2 regions of the Streptococcus sp. 5905 genome follow, and region 1 is predicted to be linked to the other one. Evidence: predicted binding sites of a transcription regulator. Region 1 holds the regulator's gene; the other holds the start of a gene.

Evidence for each region. The regulator NrdR, encoded in region 1, represses ribonucleotide reductase genes. The targets are predictions, from matches to a motif close to ACACNATATATNGTGT.
Region 2: a site for NrdR is predicted at 8,258-8,273, ahead of nrdH (glutaredoxin-like protein NrdH). Genes of this name have one in related genera too.

Annotation. Positions count from the first base shown of each region.
Region 1 covers NZ_VMLC01000001.1:347,891-359,168, reverse strand. Annotated here, with positions in the region: gene der (ribosome biogenesis GTPase Der) at 55-1,365, opposite strand; gene HT680_RS01730 (NADPH-dependent oxidoreductase) at 1,379-2,092, opposite strand; gene dnaI (primosomal protein DnaI) at 2,089-2,985, opposite strand; gene HT680_RS01720 (DnaD domain protein) at 2,986-4,149, opposite strand; gene nrdR (transcriptional regulator NrdR) at 4,150-4,623, opposite strand; gene HT680_RS01710 (GntR family transcriptional regulator) at 4,763-5,128, shown strand; gene HT680_RS01705 (ABC transporter ATP-binding protein) at 5,133-5,828, shown strand; gene HT680_RS01700 (hypothetical protein) at 5,844-6,578, shown strand; gene HT680_RS01695 (LrgB family protein) at 6,610-7,305, opposite strand; gene HT680_RS01690 (CidA/LrgA family protein) at 7,302-7,676, opposite strand; gene HT680_RS01685 (MarR family transcriptional regulator) at 7,873-8,253, shown strand; gene HT680_RS01680 (DUF4649 family protein) at 8,350-8,571, shown strand; gene trxA (thioredoxin) at 8,587-8,901, shown strand; gene queC (7-cyano-7-deazaguanine synthase QueC) at 9,105-9,758, shown strand; gene queD (6-carboxytetrahydropterin synthase QueD) at 9,758-10,201, shown strand; gene queE (7-carboxy-7-deazaguanine synthase QueE) at 10,194-10,910, shown strand; gene queF (preQ(1) synthase) at 10,928-11,278, shown strand, end outside.
Region 2 covers NZ_VMLC01000001.1:797,239-808,516, forward strand. Annotated here, with positions in the region: gene HT680_RS03920 (pneumococcal-type histidine triad protein) at 1-2,105, opposite strand, end outside; gene HT680_RS03925 (metal ABC transporter substrate-binding protein) at 2,119-3,036, opposite strand; gene HT680_RS03930 (pneumococcal-type histidine triad protein) at 3,232-5,769, opposite strand; gene ptsP (phosphoenolpyruvate--protein phosphotransferase) at 6,023-7,756, opposite strand; gene HT680_RS03940 (phosphocarrier protein HPr) at 7,761-8,024, opposite strand; gene nrdH (glutaredoxin-like protein NrdH) at 8,386-8,604, shown strand; gene nrdE (class 1b ribonucleoside-diphosphate reductase subunit alpha) at 8,685-10,844, shown strand; gene HT680_RS03955 (hypothetical protein) at 10,869-11,243, shown strand; gene nrdF (class 1b ribonucleoside-diphosphate reductase subunit beta) at 11,264-11,278, shown strand, end outside.

The DNA of each region.
Region 1 (11,278 bases):
AAGAAGACCTCACAGTCTTCTTTCAATTTATTTTTATAGGAAAACAAGCAAGGTTTACTTGCGTTTTCTTGCAATCAAGTGAATCGGTGTTCCCTCAAAGACAAAGGCCTTGCGGATTTGATTTTCCAAGAAACGCAGGTAAGAGAAGTGCATGAGTTCTTCTTCGTTGACAAAGATGACAAAGGTTGGTGGCTTGGTTGCCACTTGGGTTGCGTAGAAAATCTTGAGGCGTTTTCCTTTGTCTGTCGGTGTTGGATTGATAGCAATGGCATCCATGATGACATCGTTCAAGACAGCTGATGGGATACGGGTATTTTGACTTTCACTGATTTGCTTGATCATCTCAGGCAATTTATGGAGACGTTGCTTGGTAAGCGCGGATACAAAGACAATCGGTGCGTAAGGCAGGTATTGAAACTGCTCACGGATATCTTCTTCCCATTTTTTCATGGTGTGGTTGTCTTTCTCAAGAGTATCCCACTTGTTGACCACGATGATCATCCCTTTACCTGCTTCGTGGGCAAAACCTGCGATACGCTTGTCGTACTCACGAATACCTTCTTCGGCATTGAGGACCATCAAGACCACGTCAGAACGATCAATGGCACGCATAGCTCGCATGACAGAATATTTCTCCGTATTTTCATAGACTTTACCAGACTTACGCATACCAGCTGTATCAATCATGGTAAACTCTTGGCCATCCGCATCTGTAAAGTGGGTATCAATGGCATCACGCGTTGTTCCAGCTACTGGACTGGCAATCACGCGGTCTTCTCCCAAAATAGCGTTGATCAAGCTAGATTTTCCAACGTTAGGACGGCCAATCAAGCTAAATTTAATCACGTCTGGATTTTCTTCTTCGACTTCGTGTGGTAGATTTTCGACGATGGCGTCTAACACATCCCCTGTACCAATACCGTGGACAGACGAAATTGGCAGCGGTTCACCCAAGCCTAGCGCATAGAAATCAAAGATATCATTTCGCATCTCAGGGTTGTCAACCTTGTTAACGGCAAGGATAACAGGTTTATGGGTCTTATAAAGTTTACGAGCTACGTACTCATCTGCATCCGTAATTCCTTCTTTCCCAGACACCACAAAGACGATGACATCGGCTTCTTCCATAGCAATTTCTGCCTGGTGCTTGATTTGCTCCATAAAGGGAGCATCGACGTCGTCAATCCCTCCAGTATCAATCATACTAAAGGAACGATTGAGCCACTCACCCGTTGCATAGATACGGTCACGTGTCACACCCTCGACATCTTCTACGATTGAGATCCGCTCACCAGCGATCCGATTAAATAGGGTTGATTTCCCAACATTGGGACGTCCCACAATGGCAATAGTTGGTAAGGCCATGTTTTCTCACTTTCTACAATAACTTTTTCTGTTCTAGATTCTTCCGAGTTGAACGAGGTTCGGCTTGACCGAACTGCTCTGCCAAACGCTGACTCCAAGAGGTTGTCGCACGCGCACCAGCATAGTCTGCCTGAACTTTGTCATAGTCCAAAATCGCTTCAACTGGCTGTTCTTGGTATTCTTCTTCAAAAACTACTTGGTTCAAAGGCAGTCTTGGTTTGACATCATGTTGTTGGTTTGGCACGCCAAGGGCAATCCCAAAAACTGGGTAGGTATAGTCAGGCAGGTTAAAAAGCTCTGCCACTTCTTCCGACTTGTAACGGACCAAACCGATAATCACACCACCATATCCCAGACTCTCAGCCGCAAGCAGGGTATTTTGACCAGCAAGAGCCGCATCTACCGAGGTGATGAGGAGACCTTCTGCCCCTTGAGGTTGGAAAGTATCTGTATGAAGGCTTGCTCCCTTTTCAGCTCGATTCAAGTCACCAACAAAGAGCAAAAAGGCTGCTGACTGACGAATGGCTTCCTGCGGAACCAATTCATAAAGAGCATCTTTCTTCTCCTGACTGCGTACAAGAATCACAGAGTAGGATTGGAAATTTTTCCAAGATGACGCCATTTGTCCAGCAGTTAAAATCTCGTCCAAGTCTGCTTGAGGAATTTCTTGCTCCTTAAAGCGACGAACTGAAGTATGAGCTTTCATCAGTTTAATGGTTTCTGTCATCGGCGATTTTCTCCTTCTAGTCTTGTTTCCTCTGCTAAATAACGGATTCGTTCCATAACCCGTCTAGCTTCCCAAGTCTCGTCATTTCCATTCTTTCCTTTGGCAAAATGTTTTTCCAAATCTTGGAAATTAAAGTTGGAAGTAAAAAAGGTCGGCAAATCTTCCTGCATGCGATACTGGAGAATAACTTGGAGAATCTCATCACGCACCCAAGGGGTAGACTGTTCTGCACCAATATCATCCAAGACCAAGACCTCTGCTAACTTGATCTCATCCACCAAGGTCTTCACAGTTCCTTCACCGATAGCATTTTTCACATCAATGACAAAACTTGGATAGTGGAGAATGGTTGTTGAAGCACCACGTTTTTCAGATAAGTCGTGAGCCAAAGCCGCCATCATGAAACTCTTACCAACACCAAAATCTCCGTACAGATAGAGGCCTTTTCGGATGCTTGGGTAAAGGTCTACAAAGGCATAGAGTCTCTCAAAAATCGGCAAACGACCTAAGTCATCTAGGTCAATCTGAGCCAACTTCGCTTTCTTGAGACTTGCTGGTAGATTGATCAACTTGAGACGATTCTTTATAGCTGCCTCTTTTTCAGCCGCGATTAGTTCCGGTGTTTCTTCATAAGATACATCCGCATAACCGTGATTCATGACCAAGATAGGCTTGTAGCCACGCGCTATATAGTCCGCATCCCCGCGAAGAAACTTGTCCCGTTCTGTGATATATTGGTTGAACTTGGAGATGCTACGATTTAACTCCTCTGGGCTGAGGGATTCTTTCTGGATAAAAGCCGCTACATCTGGGTCCTTCATAATCTGCTGGACTAGTTCCTGATACTGAAAACGACTTGACTGACGTTTAATAACGTCACCAACACTTTCCATCTAGTCTCCTCCTTCTTCTAATCGGGCTAACATTTCTTGTTTTTTACGTTCTAATTCCAGACGAGTTTCCTCACTGGTTTGATTCTTGTATTCTGGATTACTCCACTTAGGAACATTTGTCTTCGTTGAACTAGCCTTATTTTTCTGGTCTTCTTGCCCTTTTTGCTGACGTTCTCGAATCCGAAGCACGGCTTCCTCTGCTGTCCGAATCTTGCGATAGGCATAGTCGTTTGCGACTTTCATAGCATATTTTTCATTGACATTGGCCGAATCAACCTTGTTAAAGGTTAAAAGTAAGACGATATTGATGACTTCGTCCAACAAGCCTAAAGATGCCATCTGGTGAAGAAGTTCCCGTTCGCTCTGGGTGATGTTCCCCTTACGAGTTTGCTTGATTTCCGCTAAAAATTGTAGGGGAGTTTTGGTTTTGGCTTCCTTGATAATGGTCATTTCTTTGGGGCTAAAGTCAGAAGAAACCTGCTTTTGCGCAATCTTTTCACGCATGCGTTTGACTGAAATAACCTGAGCTACAGCTGTCGCCTTGGCTAATTGATAGGTTTCAAACCAGGTCCATTTTTTTTCATCTGCGATGGCAAACAATTCCAAAACATCCGCCTGCTCGTTTTCAAAACGCAAACCATCTCGAGCCATCAGGCGCTGAAAATATTCCAAATCAAAATCATTTTTTAACTTGCTTTTAGACTCGCTTGGGGTCACTTCTTCGGTCAGGGTTGGAAAGACTTGACTCAAAGAAACAGAAAGTTCTTCTCCCTCACTTGGAGCCTGTTTCATAGCAGAAACAGCTGTATCCCCAATCTTTCTCTCCAAAAGTCTACTATAGACAGAATGACTTAAAAATTCCTGACTTGAAAGGGGAAAATGAAGCTGCAATTCATATACTTCCCCCTTCTGATAAAGAGTCAACAAGTCCACAGCAGATAAGATTTTAAAAGACTGGAGGAGCGTATTCATCCCGAAATCCAAATGATTAAGAATGTTGGCAAAAAGGTGTTCTTTTTGACCTCCATCCCAAAAGGTAACGGCATATAGATAGAGGCTCAGCGCCTCCTGACCGATAATCGGGAGGTAGCACTGCACCAGGGAAGAGGTATCTTGCGACACCCGATTATTCTTTAGAAAAGAAAAACGGTCATTTGGTTTCATCTATTTTTCCTTTTTCTTTTTTGAGGATTGGGTGATCTGCTGGAGCAGACTCTCCAACTCACTCACATCCTTAAAGCTACGGTAAACACTGGCAAAACGAACATAGGTAATCTCATCAAGCTCTGCCAATTCTTCCATGACTAAGGCTCCAATGTATTCACTTTGAATCTCGTTCTCACTGCGACTACGGAGTTTTTGCTCGATGCGATTGACCACCATGTTGATTTCATCACTCGAAACAGGGCGCTTCTGGGCTGAGCGGATAATCCCATTAAAGATTTTATCTCTTGAAAACTGTTCTCGTGTACCGTCTTTTTTGACGACAACCAGCGTTCGTTCTTCAACTCGTTCATAGGTTGTAAAACGATGCTGACACTCGTCGCACTCACGTCTTCGACGGATGGTATTTCCTTCTTCGGCTTGACGGCTATCAACAACACTAGACTTGGTAGCCCCACATTTTGGACAACGCATGCTTCTCCTCCTTGTCGTTTTCTTTTCATTATACCATTTTTTGAGCAATTCCCAAAACAATTCTTATTTTTACTTGACAAGTTTTTTGTTTTATTGTATTATTTAATTAGAACAATAAAGAAAAAGAAAGGAGACTATGATGTCCTGGTCATTTGATAATACAAAACCCATTTATTTGCAGATTATGGAAAAAATCAAATTACAGATTGTTTCCCATGAACTGGAACCCAACCAACAGCTCCCAACCGTAAGGGAACTAGCGAGCGAGGCTGGGGTCAATCCCAACACAATTCAGCGCGCCTTGTCTGATCTTGAGCGCGAGGGCTTCGTTTATAGCAAGCGGACTACTGGTCGTTTTGTCACTGAGGACTTAGATCTCATCGTTCAGTCCCGCAAACAGCTTTCTGAGGAGCAACTGAAAAACTTTGTAACGGGCATGCTTCAATTCGGGTATCAAAAAGAAGAACTGCCAAGTGTGCTTAGCGAATACATCAAAGGAGTGTAAAATTATGACATTACTAGCATTTGAAAATGTATCCAAATCCTATGGGGCTACAGCAGCCCTTAACAATGTTTCCCTTGAGATTCCCGCTGGAAAAATCGTCGGGCTTCTCGGTCCAAACGGATCTGGAAAAACAACCTTGATCAAGCTGATCAACGGACTTCTCCAACCAGACCAAGGTCGTGTCCTCATTAACAACATGGACCCAAGTCCTGCTACCAAAGCCATTGTCTCTTATCTACCAGACACGACTTATCTGAATGAACAGATGAAAATCAAAGAAGCACTGACCTACTTTAAAACTTTCTACCAAGATTTCAATCTTGAGCGGGCTCAGCATCTTTTAGCAGATCTTGGCATTGATGAAAACAGTCGTCTCAAGAAATTGTCAAAAGGGAACAAGGAAAAGGTTCAGCTCATCCTCGTTATGAGCCGTGAAGCTCGTCTCTACGTGCTCGACGAACCGATTGGTGGTGTGGATCCGGCTGCCCGTGATTATATCCTCAATACCATCATCAACAACTACTCACCAACTTCAACTGTTTTGATTTCTACCCACTTGATTTCAGATATTGAGCCGATCTTGGACGAAATCATCTTCCTAAATAACGGAAAAGTCGTCCGTCAAGGAAATGTTGATGATATTCGTTATGAGTCAGGTGAGTCGATTGACCAGCTCTTCCGCCAGGAGTTCAAGGCTTAGACAAAGGAGATTATTATGTTTTGGAATTTAGTTCGTTATGAATTTAAAAATGTTAACAAATGGTATCTAGCTCTCTACGGTGCTGTGCTTGCAATTTCGGTTTTGATTGGTGCATCCATTTCTGGTATTAGTCAGACCTACACTAGCTATGGTAATGAGCCCTACTATCTGTTAGGTTTTCTGATCTTAGTTTTTGGGGGGCTCAGCGTTACTCTCTGGATCGCGACGATCTTTCTAATCGTTCGACGCTTCAAGGGAAGTGTCTACGATCGTCAGGGCTATCTGACATTGACTCTGCCCGTCTCTGAACACCAAATCATCACCGCCAAATTACTGGGTGCTCTCATTTGGTCAATCATAAGCTATATTATATTTATCTTGAGTATCATTATTATCTTCTCACTCACCCCTGTAGTGAAAGATTTGCCACTCCTCTATCGATTTATCTCTCCTTATCTCGGCTACGGTTGGCTCTATGCCCTCTCTCTTCTGGTGGGTTCAATTACTTGGATTTTATCTATTTACCTTTGCATCTCAATTGGTCAACTATTTAACGAGTATCGTACCGCTATGGGAATTTTAGCCTATATCGTGATTAACATCGTGATTGGCTATATTTCTATCTTCTTCCGAATGGATTATGATTTTAACCTCCTAATTAGCGTTGATATCCTCAAAGATTTCATTCTAGCAATTATCTACTACCTCGGAACCTACTATATCTTGAAAAATAAGGTTAACTTGCAATAAAAAATGCCCAGCTAGAAAGCTGGGTTTTTCTTTAACTCAATATCAAACTGGCTACAATGGGACTGACAAAGACGTAGAGAATACCGGTGACACCGATAGCCAAGCCACCCATGGCGCCTGCTACAGAGCCGTATCGAAAGGCCGTTCCCGTTCCGACAGCATGACCTGTCCCTCCAAGGGAAAGACCTACAGCCACTGGATCATCAATTTTCAACCACTTTAAAAGGGTTGGTCCAATAACACTAGTTAAAATCCCAGTTGCCACTACGACGACCAAGGTCACAGTCGTCAAACCCTGCAATTTTTCTGTAATCCCCACTGCCATGGCGGTTGTCACTGACTTGGGAAAGAGAGAAATGGCTAGGAAAAAGTCCATGCCAAAGATTTTCGCCACTATGGCAGTGAAGCTAGTATTGACAACTACTGCTAGCAGACTACCAAAGAGAATACTCCGAGCATGGTGCTTCATCAAGTGAAAACTCTTATAAAGCGGAATCCCTAGAGCCACTGTTGATGGGACTATCAAGTTATTCAGATAAACCCCACCTTGGTAGTAATCTTGGTAAGAAATACCCGTCACCTTTAGAAAGATGATAATGAAAATAGCTGACAAAAGCAAAGGCGTCGTCAATGGATGGGGAAAACGTCTGTAAATCAACATCCCCACTAGATAAGCTAGGATAGACAATGCAATCCCAAACAGAGGATTGGATACAAATTCGCTCATTTGGCATCTCCTTTCTCATAATCTCCTTCAAACCGTCTCTTGATGAACTGAACCACTAGGGCGATGAGGATAATGTTGATGACAGCCGCAAAAAAGACAATCAAGACAATGGGCAAGAGATAGGGGGCAATCACATCAAACTTTTCCATGATTCCCACTGCTGGTGGCAAAAAGAGAATGGTCATATTGGCCAGCAAGAAATTTCCGACCATATTGACATGTCTGGTCCTCAGCCACTTGAATTGCAGGGCTAGAAAAAGAATAATCAAACCGATAATACTGCCTGGGATAGGCAGATGAAAGAAACTGGAAATCCCTTCACCAATAAGAGAAATCACAAAGAGAATCATTAATTGAACATATAACTTCATCTCAAACTCCTTGAAATAGAATTCTTGCATACCAGTTTACTCTTTTTTCAGAAAATTTCAAGGAAATACCGAAATTTTTCTTTCTTGCAAGGATTAGTTAAAAGTAGTATAATCATTGCATGCGCAATCATCTTGTGTTACAAAGACAATCAGTAATGACTTTGTGATTTTTACTTTGAAAAGAAAGGAGAAAGCAATGACCTATTTGGAAAAGTGGTTTGACTACAATCGCCGTCAAAAGGAAATAGAAGCCTTGTTAGAAGAAACCATTGCCCAGCAGAGTGAACAAAGGCTGACTTTGAAAGAGTTTTATCTGCTCTACTATCTGGACCTAGCTGATGAAAAATCCTTACGGCAGATTGACCTGCCAGATAAACTCCATCTCAGCCCGAGCGCTGTTTCTCGAATGGTGGCTCGACTAGAAGAGAAAAACTGTGGTTTGCTTAGTCGCAGATGTTGCGATCAGGATAGACGAGCTAGTTTTATCTGTCTGACTGACGAAGGACAAACAACTCTAGCCTACCTGCAAAAAGCTGTCGAAGAAAGACTGGAAACCAGTCTTGACTTCATTTCTTAATCCGATTTTTAAAAAAGTTGCGTGCGCAATCATTTTTCTTGACATTCCTCTGTTCAAGGAGTACAATAAAGTCAAGATCGAATAAAGGAGTTTTATATGATCGAAATTACCTACCTAGACGCCAGCAAACAAGAGAGAACTATGACTTTCGAATCTTATGAAGAATTTGAACGTTCTCAACAAGCCTGCCTTATCGGCGTCGCGGATTACTACACTGTCCAAAAATTAACTTACAATGGTCATGATTTGGACTACCATGGGACTTATGGAGATGTCTTCTTCTATCTCATGAAACAAGATTTAAGCCAATATAACTAAAAAAGGAGAAATACAATGGCAAAAGCAATTACAGATGCAACATTTGAACAAGAAACAAAAGACGGTTTGGTCTTGGTCGATTTCTGGGCAACTTGGTGTGGTCCATGTCGCATGCAAGGTCCGATCTTGGATAAATTGTCTGAAGAACTTTCAGAAGATGTCTTGAAAATCGTTAAAATGGACGTTGATGAAAATCCAAACACAGCTCGTGCTTTTGGAATCATGTCTATCCCAACCCTTCTCTTCAAAAAAGACGGCCAAGTGGTTAAACAAGTCGCAGGTGTTCACACAGCAGAACAAATCAAGGCCATCGTTGCTGAATTAAGTTAATCACACGAGAGACCAAGTGGATTCATTTGGTCTCTTTTTTCTTGCCCTTTGCCATTTTTCAAAAAATATGCTAGACTGTAGGTAGAATATTACGATGTTTGGGACATGCCATCGCTAAAAAAAACCTCTACTTGGTATTTTTTAGCTCCCCTCAAGGGAGCTTTTTGCGTGCTCTGAACATTTCCCATTTTGGAAGGAGTACTATGAAACGTCAATCAGCCTTGGTCGTCTTTAGTGGCGGTCAAGATTCCACAACCTGCCTCTTTTGGGCTAAAGAACACTATAAAACAGTCGAAGCTGTCACCTTTGCCTACGGCCAACGTCATCATCTCGAAATTCAAGTTGCTAGAGAAATCGCTAAGGAACAAGGCATTCGTCATCACATCTTGGATATGTCTCTACTGGGACAAATCACTGAAAATGCCTTGACTTCTGATCTGGAAATCGAGCAAAAAGAGGGAGAGATTCCCAATACCTTTGTTGACGGTCGCAACCACCTCTTTCTGTCCTTTGCGGCAGTTCTTGCTAAGCAACGAGGCATTAAAGACATCGTCACAGGTGTCTGCGAGACAGACTTCTCAGGCTACCCTGATTGTCGAGATGTCTTTGTCAAATCCCTTAATGTTACTCTCAACCTTGCCATGGATTACGACTTTGTTATCCAAACACCTCTCATGTGGCTGGACAAGGCTGAAACTTGGGACTTAGCCGACCAACTCGGTGCCTTTGACTATGTTCGTGAAAAGACCTTGACCTGCTACAACGGAATTATTGGAAGTGGCTGTGGAGATTGCCCAGCCTGCCACCTACGTCAGCATGGCCTTGATGTTTATCTCTCACAGAAAGGAGAGGGCTAATGTTTTTTGCTCCCAAAGAAATCAAACAGGAAACTGGGGAATCTCTTGTCTACAATCCTCACAGAACCTTGGTATCAAAAGAATTTACTTTCGACGCTGCCCACCACCTCTTTCACTATGAGGGAAAATGCAAATCCCTGCACGGCCACACCTACCATCTGCAGATTGCTGTCAGTGGATTTTTAGATGAACGTGGCATGACCTACGATTTCGGAGACATCAAAGCTATCTACAAGAACTACTTAGAACCCCACTTGGATCATCGCTATCTCAATGAAACCCTGCCTTATATGAACACGACTGCTGAAAATATGGTTTACTGGATTTTCCAAACCATGAGTCAAGAGTTGCCAGACGAACGCGGTCTCTGTTTGGAATACGTTCGTCTCTATGAGACTCCGACTGCCTTTGCAGAGTTTAGACGGGAGTGGTTAGATGACTAGGGAACGTGTCCTCAAACTACCAGTTCTGGAAATTTTCGGCCCAACCTTTCAAGGTGAAGGTCGTGCTATTGGGCAGAAAACTATGTTTGTCCGTACTGCAGGTTGCGACTACCACTGCGACTGGTGCGACTCTGCCTTTACTTGGGATGGTTCTGAAAAACCTACTCGTATGACAGCTGACGAGGTCATTGCTGAGTTGGATAAACTGGGAAGCTACGACTACGTTACCCTATCTGGCGGAAATCCTGCTATCCTAGCAGCCAACATGGCTCAACTCGTCACCAAACTCAAGGAACGCGGTGTCACTCTGGCTGTTGAGACCCAAGGCTCCCGCTGGCAAAATTGGTTAAAAGATATTGACCAGGTCACTCTTAGCCCCAAACCTCCTTCCTCCAAGATGGAGGTCAACTTCGAGACCTTGGATTTCATCGTTTCCCAACTGGACCCTGACAAAGTCACCTTTAAAATCCCTGTCTTTGATGATGCCGATTTGGCCTTTGCCAAAGGCATTCAAGAGCGCTACCAACCAGATGTTCTTTTCTTATCAGCAGGAAACCCTGAGCCCAAGGCTACGGGCAATATTGTCCAAGACCAACTGGACCGCCTCAAAGAACTCTGGGAACACGTCGCTGCTGACGATAGCTGGGGCAATGTCCGCGTCCTCCCTCAACTCCATACCCTCCTCTACGATAACCAACGTGGTGTTTAAATTAGAAAGAAAAAATCATGTCACAACAAGAAGAAATGAAAAACTTAAGCCTACTAGGCAACAAAGAGACCAACTACATTTTTGACTATCAACCAGAAGTCCTCGAATCCTTTGACAATCGTCATGTGGAAAATGACTATTTCATCAAATTCAACTGCCCTGAATTTACTTCCCTCTGCCCAATCACTGCTCAGCCAGACTTTGCGACGATTTATATTTCCTACATTCCTGACAAGCTCTGCGTCGAGTCAAAATCCCTCAAACTCTACCTCTTTAGCTACCGAAATCATGGAGATTTTCATGAAAACTGTATCAACACCATCGGGAAAGACTTGGTCAACTTGCTAGACCCTCGCTATTTAGAGGTC
Region 2 (11,278 bases), 450 kb from region 1:
ACTGGTGCCACACTTTGATCCACATGGATATACTGTTTATCAAAGAGATCCAAGGCTGCTAGATATCCAGCAGTTGAGTTTGTTGCCAGTTTTTTCATATTTTCGGTGAACTGCCCCAAAGCAAGTTCAACACGTCTTTGCATGATTGGCTGGTCTTTGTAGAGACTTCTGCTATCTGCTAACAGTTGATCCACTTTAGATAGAACAGTTTGTTCATCAAAAGTCCCAGGTTGATAGGTCGATTGTAGGGCCGGAATCTTGTTTTTCAGAGCTACTTCATAGCCTTTGGTTTGAACCTTGATGTAGTGATTGTGGTCTCCGTGAGGAATCACAAAACTACCACTTTCTACCTGTAAACTATAAGGAGACACCCCATCACGTAGGGCAGTCGTATAAAGTTCATTTAGGAAATCAAGTTCTGGATTTCCAGTTTGGAGAGGAATACGAACATGTTCTTTTCGAACAGCATAGGGATGGATATGGGTTGGATCATAGGCTTGATCCGGATTTCCAAAGACAAAGAAGCCGTTTGAAATGCGAATCGCTTCGAGCGGAACCCCGTAGGTCTGTGAGATATACTTGATTTTTTCATCATCACTAGCATCTCGTGAGAAACTTTCCACAGTCTTTGCAAGTGGTTGAACGTGCTGGGGCTGATGATTTTCTTTCAAGTGATTTTGGGCTGCTTTGATTTGGGCTGCAGTCAAGTCCTTCTTAAAGAAATAATGAGCGTGATCTTCATGTGACACTACAAAACCTTGCTCATCCTCACTGATGACACGGTCAGCTGAAAAGCCGTGATCATGGTCTTCATCATGATGTGAAGGAGCTACTGGTACAGGCCTTGTGGTATTGTTTGGCAAGGATTGAGGTCCAGTTGTAAGTGATGACTTAGGGATGTAATGGAAATGATTCCCGTGTCTTACAATATAGGCGTTCCCAGTATCTTCCACTACATCATTTGGATTAAAGACATAACCATCATCTGTTGAGTAAGTTCCTGTATTTGTAGAATGATTTTCTGCTCCTCTGTTAAACAGTGGAGTCGAAAGTAGCTGATCGACTTTAGTTGTTTTTACAGATGGAGAAAACGTAGAATTACCATCACTCAACTGAACCATACGTGCAATCTTTTCTTCCAAGGCAGAAAGCTTTGTATATGGAATGAAATGATAGTGATTTCCATGAGGAATCGCTACTCCATTTGCAGTTCTACTAATAATTTTTGTTGGATCGAAGATAACACCATCTGACTCTGTATATCGTTGTTCACGCGGAATAGCATAGAGCTGTTGCAATAGACTCTGTAAGCTCTCTTCTGGATTGATTGATCTTTCAGCTTCTTGACTCAGATTGCTAGTTTGACTAGTTGCGTTTGGATTCGGACGATAGTCAGTCACACTTGCTTGTTTTCTAGTTCCAGAGAGGTAAGCTTGCGCAGCTGCCAATTCGCTAGCAGACAAGGAACTCTTTGGAATATAGTGGTAATGTCCACCATGAGGGACAATATAAGCATCACCAGTATCCTCTATAATATCAGATGGATTAAAGATGTACCCATCATCGGTGGTATAGCGACCTTGAGATTGAGCAAGCGCCACTGCACTGTTTGAAGTTGGCGCATCATGAGTATGGCCTTGTTTTTGGCGCTCAATTTCGTCCTTCGTACGAACATTATCAGCATGAGCCGCATCTTTAAGGTAGACATAATACTTACCATCCACCTTGATAATGTAGCCACCTTTGATTTCGTTGACAATGTCAGCATCTTTCAGTTGATAATTGGCATCTTTCATCAACAGTTCTTCACTGAAAATCGCGTCAAAAGGAACTTTACCATTGTAATAATGGAAATGATCACCATGTGAAGTCACATAACCTTGATCGGTAATTTTCACAACAATTTGTTCTGCCTGAATATCTTCTTTTTTGCTAACTTGATCTGGTGTCTGAGTCTCTGTTTTTTGAGAGTCTTGCTTCCCATCGACATAAGACACACGGTTATTATCTTTGTTTCCTTCTACCTGGTGTTGATTCAATGCATAGATGCAAAGGCTTAGGGAAAGGACAAGAGCCGATCCTGCTGCAAGGTACTTTTTCTTCATTTTCATCATCTCCTCATTTTAATTCTTCTGCAAGAACATTCATATTTTCTTCTAGGTTTTCTAAGTAAGTTTTGTCATTTTCAGGATCTGCTTCTAAAGGATTGAGTGTCTTTAGGCTAACTCCTGTTGATTTGACCAAGGTCTCAGCGACTTTAGAAGAAGCATTGCTCTCAGTAAAGATGGTTTTGACCTTATAGGTTTTGACAAATTCTTGGATTTCTGTCAACTGTCTCGGACTTGGTTCTTGTTCAGGGGAAATCCCTGCTATACCAAGTTGTTTCAAGCCAAAGCGTTTAGCGAGATAAGAAAAGGCAGTATGTTGTGTAACAAAAGTCTTTTGACTCGCTTTTTCAAAAATAGGTTGGTACTTCTTAGTCAATTCTTGTGCTTTAGCGATAAAGTTTTTGGCATTCTTTTGATACGTTTCCTTATTAGCACTATCAAGCTCCGAAAGTTTGTCCGTAATAATCTGTGCCTCTTCACCTGCTTTTTCTGGATCTAACCAAGTGTGAGGGTCGTAGAGTGTTTTTTCATCAATACCGTCACCAGCTTCTACATCTTCTAAGCCCGGTACACGCTCCAAAGTCATTCCTTCAGAAGCTTCTAAAACTTTAACTTTTGAGTTTTTCAAGTTAGGATCTAGACTTCCCGCCCAAGATTCGAGCGTATGAGAATGGTAGACAAAGACATCCGCGTCATAGATAGCAGCAATGTCATTTGCTGACGGTTCAAAGGAGTGAATCCCACTACTTGACTGAATCATCCGTACATCATTCAAGTCCCCCGATACCTCTTTGACCATGGCATAGATTGGGTAAAAACTTGTTACAATCTTCATTCCTTTTGCTTCTTGTTTTTCTTTTTGACTACATGCTCCTAAGACAAGAATCAACAGACTGGCCATTAATAATAGAAATGTTCTTTTTTTCATCATTACTCCTTAACTAGTATTTAACCATTTAATTAACTAGTAAATAGTTTATCTTTATTTATACTATATGTCAAGATATTTTGCACATTTTCATGAAAAAAATGAGAACTAGAACTCGCATTCTGTTCTCACTTTCTTTTTTAACTTTTCTAGTTCTCCTATCCTGTTTTTAGGAGCTAGAAAATGCTACTACCTTTACTTACTCTCCTTTAATAATGCCAACAACTTTTCAGCTTCAGACATAATGGTATTGTTGTCCTGCGCACCAAATAGCAGATTATTTTTCAAACCTGTGAGAGTTTCTTTGGCATTGGACTTGATAATGGGGTCTTGGATCTTTGCAAGTAGCTCTTCAGCCTCTCTCAACTTCGCTTCAACCTTTTCAGTCTCGACCTGAGGTTCTTCTGGTTCCTCTGGTGATTCTTCTTCCGGCTCCTCGGTTAGTTTTGGAGATTCTGGTTTCTCACTTTGAGGCTTCTCTTCGTGAGGTTTTTCTTCCTCAGGTTTGTCTGTCCGAGGTTTCTCCTGTGATGGTTTTTCCGTTTGATTGGTATCAGCTTGGCCATTTTGGTTTCTTTGAACATGGTCACTTGCATTTCCCCAACCACTATCTGAATGCGGACGTTCGTTTGGATGTTCGACATAGTACTTGACAGTCGCAAAGAGATCTTCTAGACTATACCCCTTAGGTGCCTCATAAAGCCCTTCGTCAAACCACTCAAATTTGATGTTATGGTAATGGTCATAATGAGGAATGATTAAACTACCGTTTTTGACTTCCACAGTATGTTGGAGATTATATGGAATACGATCAAGGGGCACCTTCTTAGCTGCTTTCACGCGGTTGTAGATTGCTTCTGCTCCTTTAGCCTCTGTATTTCCTGAATCCTGATGGTCTGTTGAAGGAGGAGTCAAACCTTTCTCTTTAGCATAAGCCTGGGCTGCCGCTCTTTCAGCTTCAGACAAACTATCTTTCTTAATCCAATGACTATGGGTCATATGTGGAGTTACATAGGCATCCCCCTCATCACTGGTGATATCACGAGGATCAAAGATATAGCCATCTTCTGTTGTATACTTGCCTGCCAACTTGGCTACTTGAATCTCATCATCAGTATAGGCAATTTGCGCATTTGGTTTTCCTAGACGTTCTGGATGACGAATCGGTGCTAGGAAGGCCAGGATATCATCCACCAACTTGATTTTATCACTTGAGGCATCATTGAGACGTTCCAACAGTTTATCCAAAGCGTCAAAATCAGCTTGACGCCCTTTATTAGCAAGTAAGTCTTGATGAACTCTTGCTAGCAAGTCATAAGCCTTATTGTAAAATCCTCGATTAGCAGATGGGAGGTTGGTTTTCTTAGCTTCGAGTTTATGAGCTAAACTTTCTTGCTTGGCGAGTTTACTATCAATGGCTGCAGCAGTTTCTGCTGAAAGTTCCTTAGCAGGAATATAACGAGAGGTTCCATTCTCTTCAAATACATAGCCATCAGCTACTTTTCGAATTGCCTGTTTGACCAATTTTTCGTCAATTGGATTGCTTGGAGATGGTTGAGGATTTGGTGCAGGTTGCGGGCTTGGACTAGGTTCCGGAGTCTGTTGTGGACTTGGTTCTGCTGGTCTTGAATCCGGCACCCAATGGTTCGAACTGTACTGTAGAGGAATAATACGAGCGATTCGTTCTTCCAATTCAGACATTTGTTCGTAAGGGATGAAATGGTAATGGTTCCCATGAGGCACAGCAACTCCTCTGGCTGTTCGACTTGTGATTTGTGCTGGGTCGAAAACAAGACCATCAGATTCTACGTGTCGTTGGCTGAGTGGCAAGGCATAAAGTTGTTTCAGAAGGCCATCAATATCCTCATCACTTTGACTTACTTGGCTATCGTTGCTACTGTTGTTAGCTGTGTTCGTGTGCGTATAGCCACTGCCTTGGTTATTATAGGATGGGGTCCATCTATCTACATCGCTGCTAGCACTGTTGTTATTGGTACGGCGATAAGTAGGCGTATTTGATTGGCCACTTCTACCAGATAGAAAGGCTTCTGCTGCAGCCAATTCGCTGGCTGATAACTCACTCTTAGGAATGTAATGGTAATGGTCGCCATGAGGAACGATATAAGCATCACCAGTATCTTCAATGATATCAGAGGCATTAAAGATGTAACCATCATCTGTAGTATATCGTCCTTGCGAACGTGCCAAGGCTAGAGCACCATCGTTTCTTGGAGTCCCACCTTCACGATGTTGACTATGCTCTTGTTTTTGCCGATTGATTTCTTCTTTTGTACGGACATTATCTGCATGGGCTGCATCCTTAAGGTAGACATAGTATTTTCCATCCACCTTGATAACATAACCACCCTTGATTTCACTGACAATATCCTCATCCTTGAGCTGGTAGTTTGGATCCTTCATCAGCAACTCTTCACTGATGATAGCATCATAAGGAACCTTCCCATTGTAATAATGATAGTGGTCTCCATGTGAAGTGACATAACCTTGATCAGTTATCTTGATGACGATTTGCTCGGCATTGATGCCTTCTTTTTTGCTGACCTCATCAGGAGTCAGATTCTCCGTTTTCTGCGTCGCCTGTTTTCCATCTATATAGGAAACACGATTATTTTCCTTGACCGTTCTAGCTTGATAAAGTCCCAACTCGTAAGAGCAAACACTTAAAATTAAAGCTGCCGCAGAACCAGCAAGGTATTTTTTATTAATTTTCATCGAAACTCTCTTTCTTTTTTATATTTCTAGTTGCAATTCATTTCTAAATTGCAGAAACTCCTCTCTATTACTTAACTGGTTAACAGTTTACTCCTAAATTCGCAGCTTGTCAAGAATTTTATAAACCAGTTAAGTATTTTTTATTCTGCACCACTACTTTTTCTTTAAAAGGGTTCATGTAATCAGCTTTCCTGAAATTTCTTTTAAAAATACCAAAAAAAGTCCCTGCAACTTAGTTACAGGAATCTTTCGATTAATCAAAATTAACGTATTCTTTTTGAAGTTCAAGAACTTCTTCCATTGTTGAGCATTCTGTAAGAGCACGGTTTGCGTACTCTTCCATCTTAGCTGTGTCGAGTTTTTTCATCAAGCTGCGTGTACGAAGTACAGATGTTGCTGACATAGAGAACTCATCCAAGCCCATTCCGACAAGGAGTGGAACAGCTTGTTGGTCACCAGCCATCTCACCACACATACCAGCCCATTTACCTTCAGCGTGAGCTGCTTTGATAACATTGTTGATCAAGCGTAGGATTGATGGGTTATATGGTTGGTAAAGGTATGAAACTTGCTCGTTCATACGGTCTGCTGCCATTGTGTATTGGATCAAGTCGTTTGTACCAATTGAGAAGAAGTCAACTTCTTTAGCAAATTGGTCTGCAAGCATAGCCGCTGCAGGAATCTCGATCATGATACCAACTTGGATATTATCCGCAACTGCAACACCTTCAGCAAGAAGGTTTGCTTTTTCTTCGTCAAAGACTGCTTTCGCTGCACGGAATTCTTTCAAGAGCGCAACCATTGGGAACATGATACGCAATTGACCGTGAACAGACGCACGAAGAAGGGCACGGATTTGTGTGCGGAACATAGCATCTCCAGTCTCAGAGATAGAGATACGAAGGGCACGGAATCCAAGGAATGGGTTCATTTCGTGAGGCATATCGAAGTAAGGAAGTTCCTTATCTCCACCGATATCCATTGTACGAACGACAACAGGTTTACCGTTCATTCCTTCAAGTACAGCCTTGTAAGCTTCGTACTGCTCGTCTTCTGTTGGGAAGTCTTGAGAATCCATGTACAAGAACTCTGTACGGTAAAGACCGACAGCTTCAGCGCCATTGTCATTGACACCTTCAACGTCTTTTGGAGTACCGATGTTGGCAGCCAATTCGAAGTGTTTGCCATCAGCAGTTACTGTTTTAGCATCTTTCAAGAGAGCCCATTCAGCTTTTTGCTTCGCATAAGCTTCACCAGCTGCCTTAAATTCTGCTGCTTGCTCATCAGTCGGGTTGATAATTACTTCACCAGTGATACCGTTAACGGCGAGAATATCACCATCTTTAACGATTTCAGTGATGTTGTTTGTACCCAATACTGCCGCAATTTCAAGCGTACGTGCCATGATAGCTGAGTGGCTTGTACGTCCACCGATGTTGGTTACAAAAGCTTTAACAAAGTTTTTGTCCAATTGAGCTGTATCTGAAGGAGTCAAGTCATGTGCAATCACGATCACTTCTTCATTGATAGAAGCTGGGTTTGGCAATTTCTTACCAAGAAGATTAGCCAATACACGTTTTGTCACGTCGCGGATATCCGCTGCACGTTCTTGCATGTATGGGTTGTCTTCCATGCCTTCAAAGATAGTGATAAACATGTCTGTCACTTCTTTCAGACCTGCTTCTGCATTCACTTTCTTAGCACGGATAGTTTCTTTAATTTGGCTGATCATTTCAGGATCAGCAAGCACCATTAAGTGAGCGTCAAAAACTTGAGCAGCTTCTTCCCCTAGCGTACCTACTGCTTTCTCACGGATAACAGAAAGCTCGTCTTGTGATGCTTGTAAAGCGGCATCAAGGCGAGCTTCTTCTGCGTTTGTATCTTCGACTGTAACAGTCTCGAATGACAAATCCGGTTGAACGAGTAGATATGCTTTTGCAACTGCAACACCGTCAGATGCTGCGATTCCTTTAAGCATTTCTGTCATTTCCTTATGCCAATCCTTCTTTTTCCATTGTTTCAGAGATAGCAGCGATTGCATCGTCAGCATCTGCACCTTCAGCTGAAATTGTAACATCAGCACCTTGGCCAACACCAAGACTCATAACACCCATGATAGATTTAAGGTTTACTGATTTACCTTTGTACTCAAGAGTGATATCTGAAGCAAATTTGCTAGCTGTTTGAACCAACAATGTTGCTGGACGTGCGTGAATACCTGTTTCTGCCACTACGTGGAAATCTTTAGAAGCCATAGTTTGACTCTCCTTTAAGTGTTTTCTATTTGAGTTATAAGTGATAACCCTTACAATAGTGTATTATATCACCTTCAAGATAATTTTTCAAGTGTTTTATGGACTTTCTTCAATTTCCTTTCAGATAACTTGCTGAAAATCTTCTATATAAATTACCAACATACAGGATATAGTTTTTTTGTTTTAATAAACTTTGATAGTTCAATGAAAGTCAAAGCTCATGTTTTAAAAAAACACTATATCTTGTATTTAGTTTTTAAAACTGTAACTTTTAGGCACAAGATTTAGTTTAAAAAATTTGACAAAGTTTTTTTTTCTGATATACTAAGAAAGTAATCAAATTTTATGAGGAGTTACGAAAATGGTAACGGTTTATTCTAAAAATAATTGTGTACAATGTAAAATGACCAAACGTTTCTTGGATAGCAACAATGTCGCTTATCGTGAGATCAATCTCGACGAGCAACCAGAGTACATCGATCAAGTTAAAGAGCTCGGTTTCAGCGCAGCTCCTGTTATCCAAACACCAACTGAAGTCTTTTCAGGCTTCCAACCAGGAAAACTGAAACAATTAGCATAATCTTAGTACATCATCCAGAAGAGATTGCTTCTAGGGCTAACTTAGAGGCCTTTCTTTTGTAATTAGATAAAGGAAATTTTATGGGATTAAAACATCTTGAGGACGTAACTTACTTCCGTCTCAATAACGAAATCAACCGTCCTGTCAATGGACAAATCATGCTTCATAAAGATAAGGAAGCCTTGGATGCCTTCTTTAAAGAAAATGTAGTTCCAAATACCATGGTTTTTGATTCAATTACTGATAAAATCAACTACCTTATTGAACATAACTACATCGAAACTGCATTTCTCAAGAAATACCGTCCAGAGTTTTTGGAAGAATTGCATCAATTTATCAAGGACCAAAACTTCCAATTCAAATCATTCATGGCTGCCTATAAGTTTTACAACCAGTATGCCTTGAAGACTAATGACGGTGAATATTACCTTGAAAGTATGGAAGACCGTGTCTTCTTTAACGCGCTTTATTTTGCTGACGGGGATGAAGCGATTGCGACTGATATTGCCAATGAAATCATCCACCAACGCTACCAACCAGCTACTCCTTCCTTCTTAAATGCTGGACGTGCTCGTCGTGGGGAGTTGGTATCCTGTTTCTTGATTCAGGTGACTGATGATATGAACTCTATCGGACGTTCTATCAACTCTGCTCTTCAACTTTCACGTATCGGTGGTGGTGTGGGAATTTCCCTCAGCAACCTTCGTGAAGCGGGCGCACCTATCAAAGGTTATGAAGGAGCAGCTTCTGGTGTCGTACCAGTTATGAAGCTTTTTGAAGACAGCTTCTCTTACTCAAACCAACTCGGGCAACGTCAAGGTGCTGGTGTTGTCTACCTCAACGTCTTTCACCCAGATATCATCGCTTTCCTTTCCACTAAGAAAGAAAATGCCGATGAAAAAGTTCGTGTTAAGACCCTTTCGCTTGGTGTTGTGGTGCCCGATAAATTCTACGAATTGGCTCGCAAAAATGAAGAAATGTATCTCTTTAGCCCATACTCTGTAGAGCTTGAATATGGTGTACCGTTCAACTACATCGACATCACGGAAAAATACGATGAATTGGTTGCAAATCCAAACATCCGCAAGACAAAAATCAAAGCGCGTGATTTGGAAACTGAAATCTCTAAATTGCAACAAGAGTCTGGCTACCCTTATGTAGTCAACATTGATACGGCTAACCGTGCAAATCCTGTTGATGGAAAGATTATCATGAGTAACTTGTGTTCTGAGATTCTTCAAGTTCAAGAACCAAGCTTGATCAACGATGCTCAAGAATTCCTTCAAATGGGAACAGATGTTTCATGTAACCTTGGATCAACAAACGTGGTCAACATGATGACCTCACCTGACTTTGGTCGTTCTATCCGCGCTATGGTTCGTGCTTTGACTTTCGTTACAGATAGTTCGCACATCGTAGCTGTTCCTACTATCGACCACGGAAACAGTTTGGCTCACACCTTTGGTCTTGGTGCCATGGGACTTCATAGTTACCTTGCCCAACAACTCATCGAGTATGGATCAGCTGAGTCAGTTGAATTTACAAGCATCTACTTTATGCTTATGAACTACTGGACCTTGGTGGAATCAAATAATATCGCACGCGAACGTGGTATCACCTTCCACAACTTTGAAAAATCAGACTATGCTAACGGTAGCTACTTCGACAAGTATGTGACAGGCGAATTTGTTCCAAAATCAGATCGTGTCAAAGAGCTTTTCAAAGACGTCTTTATCCCGAGTGCTGCTGACTGGGCTGAACTTCGCGAAAAGGTTCAAGCAGATGGTCTTTATCACCAAAACCGCCTTGCTGTAGCTCCAAATGGTTCTATCAGCTACATCAACGACGTTTCTGCTTCTATCCACCCGATTACGCAACGTATCGAAGAACGCCAAGAGAAGAAAATCGGTAAAATCTACTATCCTGCTGCAGGCTTGTCAACAGATACTATCCCTTACTACACTTCTGCTTACGACATGGATATGCGTAAAGTGATTGATGTTTACGCTGCTGCGACTGAGCACGTAGACCAAGGACTATCACTCACTCTCTTCATGCGTAGTGATATTCCAAAAGGACTTTACGAATGGAAGAAAGAAAACAAACAAACGACACGTGACTTGTCTATCCTTCGTAACTATGCCTTTAACAAGGGAATCAAGTCTATCTACTACGTCCGTACCTTTACAGACGACGGTGGGGAAGTTGGTGCTAACCAATGTGAAAGCTGTGTGATTTAACGAAGTCTCACTGAGGTAATCAACATGAAAAATTTGATTTTAGAATCTATTAAAATTATAAAAGATGTTAAATGGGATTATGCTACAATGGCTCAACTTACAAAGTTATGGGGTGGACCTAAAAAAGCAACTACTATACTTATTTCTTTGGGGACTGTTCTAGGTGCAATAACTACTCTCAGTTTTCAAAAACTATATAAACATTTTCTTTCTAAACTCCAAACTAGCAAGAAAAAAAACTCATCAAACAACGAAATCAACCAAATTATTCAACAAAAAACAGAAAATTACTTAGTCGAAGTACAAAATAGAAAAGAAAATAATCAAAGTACAGAAGATATTGATGAGGAATATGACAATTATATAAAACAACTTTTAAATACAACTGAGAATGAATAATTCAAAAGGATTTTTATAACATGGAAACTTACTAC